2 regions of the Peribacillus sp. NPDC046944 genome follow, and region 1 is predicted to be linked to the other one. Evidence: predicted binding sites of a transcription regulator. Region 1 holds the regulator's gene; the other holds the start of a gene.

What was found. The regulator LexA, encoded in region 1, represses DNA repair genes until DNA is damaged. The targets are predictions, from matches to a motif close to CGAACATATGTTCG.
Region 2: the regulator LexA is predicted to act here: its motif matches at 2,260-2,273, upstream of addB (helicase-exonuclease AddAB subunit AddB).

What each region holds. Positions count from the first base shown of each region.
Region 1 covers NZ_JBNNML010000009.1:61,011-64,244, forward strand. Annotated here, with positions in the region: gene ACQKIC_RS16245 (YneB family resolvase-like protein) at 1-582, opposite strand, end outside; gene yneA (cell division suppressor protein YneA) at 595-906, opposite strand; gene lexA (transcriptional repressor LexA) at 1,066-1,689, shown strand; gene ACQKIC_RS16260 (hypothetical protein) at 1,882-2,169, shown strand; gene ACQKIC_RS16265 (GlsB/YeaQ/YmgE family stress response membrane protein) at 2,341-2,577, opposite strand.
Region 2 covers NZ_JBNNML010000018.1:18,265-21,498, forward strand. Annotated here, with positions in the region: gene ACQKIC_RS19825 (methyl-accepting chemotaxis protein) at 1-286, shown strand, start outside; gene ACQKIC_RS19830 (hypothetical protein) at 344-718, opposite strand; gene ACQKIC_RS19835 (TVP38/TMEM64 family protein) at 1,004-1,618, shown strand; gene lepB (signal peptidase I) at 1,652-2,215, shown strand; gene addB (helicase-exonuclease AddAB subunit AddB) at 2,404-3,234, shown strand, end outside.

The sequences.
Region 1 (3,234 bases):
GCCAAAGCCTCTCAGTGTTGCCGCAATCTCCGCAAAAGTTAATCCATTCGAACGCAGTTTCACAATTTCTTCTATGGGTACTTCTTTACGATCCCTGCCAGTGGAGTTTCTTTGGTTCTTCAGGTTTTTCTGGGGCCGGTAGCCATTTTCAACGGCCCTAAGCATACCACGTTTAATTTTCAGGTTATGTAGTTTACGTTGATATTCTTCTACAATACCAACAATTTGGATAACCATGGCATCAGAGTCCGATAATTCTAACTCACCATCATGAGAAAGTGTGAAAATCTTCACTCCTTCTTTAAGTACAACATGAAACAAGGCAATTTTAGCATTTCCTCTTCCCAACCTAGTTTCATCTTGAATCAAGAGAACATCCGCTTCTTTTGTCTTAAAAAGATCAAGCATGTCAAATATCCCGTCACGGTTCAGTTCGTAACCACTTGCCTGCTCTCTTATTATTGAAACGACTTCCATGTCATTATGTTCTGCTAACTTCACTAATTCCTCTTCCTGCCTAGCTAGCGAGGTTTCCTGTGTTTCTTTTTCTGTACTTACCCGACAATAGATGACTGCTTTCATATGAACCTACCTTTACTGCTTACTAGCCAAACTTTGGACTACTTTTTCACTTTCAACTGGTATGACAATGATTTGACCTGCCTTAATAGTATCCGCCCTTACACCGTTATACTCTTCTATCCAACCAATGAATTCTTTTTTTGTCAATTCGGTTTGACCATATTTTTCTGAAATCTCCCATATAGTATCACCTTCGTTAATTTCAATCGAAAGGAAATCCTTATTTTGATTACTATCTAATGTGAAAGAGAATAAAATAGACAAGATAAATACAAATCCTGCTAATAGAATCGTATAAATATTATTTTTGCAAAATGTCTTCATTAATATCCCTCCATAGCGAATGTACGTTCGTTTTTAGTTGATGATTGAATTATAATACGAACATTTGTTTCAGTCAACAACCAAATTCGAACTTATGTTTGTATAGCATGTGGAGCCATGCTATAATATAGCAAAGAATTATAGAGAAGAGGTGCGTATATGACTAAACTATCAAAACGGCAGCAGGATATTCTTGATTTCATAAAAGATGAAGTTCGTCAAAAAGGTTATCCACCTTCCGTTAGAGAGATTGGCGAAGCTGTGGGACTTGCATCAAGTTCGACTGTACATGGACATTTATCTCGTTTGGAAAGCAAAGGCTTAATCAGACGCGACCCGACTAAACCAAGGGCCATTGAGATTTTAAATATAGAAGAATCTAATAACATTCCAAAAACAAACGTAGTTAACGTACCACTTCTCGGAAAAGTAACCGCAGGTATGCCGATAACTGCCATCGAGAACATAGAGGAATACTTCCCTCTTCCTGAAAGTATGGTTCCACATGATGATCATGTGTTCATGCTTGAAATTATGGGTGAAAGTATGATTGAAGCAGGAATTCATGATGGAGATTATGTCATTGTAAAACAACAAAGCAATGCCAATAACGGAGATATCGTCGTGGCCATGACGGAAGATGATGAAGCCACCGTTAAACGATTCTTTAAGGAACCGGATTACATACGGCTTCAGCCAGAAAACTCCAATATGGAACCTATCATTCTAAGAGATGTAACCATTCTTGGAAGAGTGATCGGGCTATATAGGCAAATTCACTAAAAGCGCGCAAATTGCGCTTTTTTTATTTGTTTTAAGTCTATGTATTACATCCTATGTATATGACAGAAGCAATATTATAATATTTTACTAGAGAGCATTGAATAACAAACCGAGTCAAAATAACAAGGTATAATTCTTTTATATCCGGTGAAATTAGTTCAATAGACATTTCTTTTTGAAAGTGGTGTTACTATGGATTTTCCGACAATACATACAAATTTTTGGGATGCTGTAATTGCTATCCCAACTATCATGATTTTGACTCAAATTATAAAGTTTCTCTTACCTATCCCCCGAAGTTACGTACCCACTATTGCGTTATGTCTTGGTTTAATCCTTTCTATATTCATAAGCCATCGGCATCACTTGACTACAGGGATTTTTATGGGATGGTTTTACGGATACGCCAGTATCGGTAATTACACCGCACTTAAAACAGCTTTAGTGTCTTTTAGGAACTCAGATAATCATTCGGATTGAGTAAACAGTGATGGATCCTTCGATCGAAAACCTCTATTTTTTTACGCAAAAAAACTGTCCAGTATTGTTGAACAGCATTTTCAAGCAATAATGGACACATATAGATCAGCTTTCTCTAAACCATCTACACGTGATTCTGGCAAATTCATTCAATCTTGTACCCTCTGCTTTCTACCTCCATCTTGTATTTCTCATGATAATGGATACAATAAACACAACAATTATGGCACCCAGTAACGCAGGCACAATGTAAAACCCTTCTGTCTCAGGTCCGATTGGCCCTAATATTGCAGTACCAAGCCATGCTCCAACAAATCCAGCAATGATATTTCCAATAATTCCACCCGGCATATCCCTTCCTAAAATCAGACTTCCCAGCCATCCAATTATTCCACCAACAATTAACATCCAAATTAGCTCCAAAAATAACCACCTCCTTTCTCTAAAATTTATGAAATTTTTTTATTAATAGAACAGACTTGTGACTAATGAAAATCACTTTAAGCTCCTCAGGCAATAAACTTATCGGCTGCTTATATACTTCTACCTATATAGGTACTATAAAAGGCCGCCCTAAAAAGGGTGGCCTTTAGTGTTTGATCTTCCGTTCTCCCTACCACAAAGAAAACCATCCAGTAAGAATGGTTGAAAATTATTATTTGGTTATAATAATAAATGCCGCCAGATAACTGCAATTATCTGGCGGCACCACATGGTAAAAAAGAAAACAATTAAATTGCTTTCTATACTAGAATAAGTATTTTGGCTTCTTTTGTCGATATGACAATATTCCTATTTTCAATTATTTACACTATTTCCTACCATACTTTTTTAATATTTCAACCTTTATTCATCATCATTTTTTCTACACAACCATTTAAAATTGGATTTTCATAACTTGTTGAAGGTTCTTGCAATTCGAAACCCCAAATCATTTACTTAATGAATTATATATCAAATGAACGGTGCGTTTTCAATCCAAAGTGATTAAAGGGCTCTAATATATACCTTCTTACCTAATTATACTATTTCGATAGTCCTCCATTTTACTAAAATGGAAAATAA
Region 2 (3,234 bases), on a different contig from region 1:
ATTAAATGCCGCCATAGAGGCCGCACGAGCTGGTGAAAAAGGCAAAGGGTTTGAAGTGGTGGCTAAGGAAATCAGGAAGTTTTCTAAAGAAACTGTCGCATCCACGGAATTGATTCGTGAAAAACTTGTGCAAATCCAAGAAGTGACCAAACTGATGGGGACCTCGATTAATCGAATAGCTTCCGTGGGTCAAGAGCAGGCTGCTTCCATTCAGGAAATTTCAACTTTTGTAGAAGAAATCAAAAAGATGTCTGATGAGCTCAATCAATTTACCGATAAGTTATAAGAGGAAGTCAACAGCTTTTGTTGGCTTTTTATTTGTTCACCGAAAAAAGCAGGGGTGTTAAATTTTTTCAGGTTTATACACCCTTTCAAAAAAGTAATAACACAGAATCTCTTCCGTTTTATTACGAAGGCGGGGATTGAAATAGTTATGATGCTCTTCATACCCTTTATATAAAAAGCAATACATCGTGAATGATTCGTCGCCGTTTAATTTGCTTACCTTGATATTCCCCTTGCGCAAATAGCGACGAACCTCGACGAGATCCTCCTGGACTGACTTTAGAGCACGCTCAATAAGTTTTGAATAGGGCCTTTTTAATTTAAACGGACTTGATTCGATGACCTTGAGATCCCGGTTTAAGATTGTAATCACCATGGGAAGGTAGATGGCTTTTTCAATCATATTTCGGTCAGCCTCTGGAATACGGGTCATCATGACCGCCCCTTTCTAATTAACGTTCTCTTATTTTATGTATGTCGGATAATTTATAGAACGTATGTTCTATTTAATATCCTAACTTAAGTGGATTTGATATGCAAGCGCTTTTGTCAATCACGTGAAATTTTCGTTAATAAGATTATGATTTCCTGAGTTAGGGAAAGTATGATGATAGATGGGTAATTATTCTTGCAATTTAAGAAGAAAGTGTTATATCTAAATTAGAACGGTTTTATTATGTGATGCTGCTTGATAGAAAGCAAGCCAAGGGAGATAGTCATGAATTTGGATACTATATTTGAGTGGATTACTCTTGAACATATATCAGGGCTTATTCAGCAATATCGTTCATTCGGCCCGATTCCAGGAATTTTGTTGCCGATGTTAGAAGCGTTTTTGCCTTTTTTACCTTTATTTGTGTTTGTCGTGGCCAATGCTACAGCTTTTGGCCTATGGTGGGGATTTTTATTTTCTTGGATTGGGGCGGTAGGTGGTGCGTTTCTGGTCTTTTTTGTTTTTAGACGATACGGACAGATGAGGTTCTTCCGTTTTCTTCAGAAACATAAACAGGTGCAAAGATTGATGAACTGGGTGGAAAGCCATGGTTTCAGTCCATTGTTTCTCTTGCTTTGTTTCCCCTTCACGCCATCTGCGCTCGTTAATATCGTTGCAGGGCTCTCGAAGGTTAGCACGTTACAATATGCGCTGGCGGTAATCGGCGGAAAGGCAGTGATGATCTTTACGATCAGTTTCGTCGGATACGATATTGTATCATTGATTCAAAAACCATTACGTACCGTGATTGTCGGAATCATCATTTTCATCCTTTGGGTTGTCGGAAAAAGATTGGAAGTAAGGCTAAATAAAAGCATGAAAAAAGAAGAAGGGAAATAACTTAGAATATACAACTAGTAGGGGTTGGGGAATCTGAGAAAATCAAAAAAGCATTCAGTATCCGACTGGATAAAATCAGGCATGGTAGCCTTTATCATTTACATCTTGATCCGTACCTTTTTCTTTTCAAGCTATGCCGTAGAAGGGGAGTCCATGCAACCTACACTGGGTGAAGGCGATAAACTCATTGTAAATAAAGTGAAATACCAAATCAGCGATATCAATCGATTTGATGTTATAGTTTTCCATGCGCATGTCGGGGAGAATTATGTAAAACGGGTAATAGGTGTTCAAGGAGACGATATTCGTTATAAGGATGATTGGCTTTACATAAACGGTAAGAAAGTGCCTGAACCATACCTTGATCATTTAAAGGTAGGATATCCGGGCCAGGATTTTACGGGTAATTTTACATTGAAAGAATTAACGGGCAAATCCATAGTTCCTGATGGCAAGCTTTTCGTTATGGGTGATAATCGACTCGAAAGTGAAGATAGCAGGCACCTAGGTTATATTTCAATGGATAAGGTAGTAGGCAAAGTCGATGTAAGATATTGGCCAATACAAGATTTTAATGTGGATTTTATAGGTGAATGACTGTGGGAGCCCTCTATAGGAAGGGCTTTTTTTTGAACGGAATACGAACGTATGGTTGGTTTTCGTCATTAGAAAGCGGTAAACTATAGGGAAAAGAGACATAATTGGAAGAAGAATCGTGTCAAAAAATAGACAGTATTTCTGGTATGATAGGTCTAGAGATATTGAAATAAAAAGGGGGGAAACAGATGTCACTCCGGTTTTTAATTGGAAGGTCGGGCACAGGTAAAACATCGAAGGTATTGGATGAAATCCGCAACGGGCTAATGGAGAATCCTGAAGGGAATCCGATCATCTATCTGGTTCCTGATCAGATGACATTTTTATCAGAATATAAATTAATTAAGACGCCGGGACTCGAAGGAATGATTCGGACGCAAGTATTCAGTTTTAGCCGGCTTGCATGGCGAGTTCTCCAGGAGACAGGTGGCATGAGCCGAATCCATTTGGACAGTGTCGGCGTTAATATGTTGATACGGAAAATCATGGAGGATAAAAAAGATGAATTGAAAATGTTCCGCCGATCAGCGGACAAGCAAGGATTCGTCTCCCAGATGGAGCAGATGCTTGCCGAATTCAAGCAGTACTGCATCCAGCCGGGTGATATTCGGAGGTATTTGGACGAAAAGTCACCGGGTGGTGGTGGAGTACAAGATAAATTATCTGATCTTGAGCTCATTTATCAGTCATTTGAGGATGAAATGATCGGAAAATATTTAGATTCAGAGGATTATTTCACTTTACTGATAGAAAAAATGGCAGAGTCTTCGTATATAAAAAATGCAGATATCTATATAGATGGTTTTTACAGTCTGACGCCACAGGAATTAATGATCGTGGAAGAAATGATGAAGCTATGTAAGAGTGTGACCATCGCATTGACGCTCGACCAGCCTTATAGGCAATTTGCGCCGGATGATCTGCATTTGTTCAGGCAAACGGGAAATCTCTATAACCAGCTTTATCAAGCGGGACAAAGAACGGGGGTCTTTATCGAACAGGACCACGTTCTGAACAGC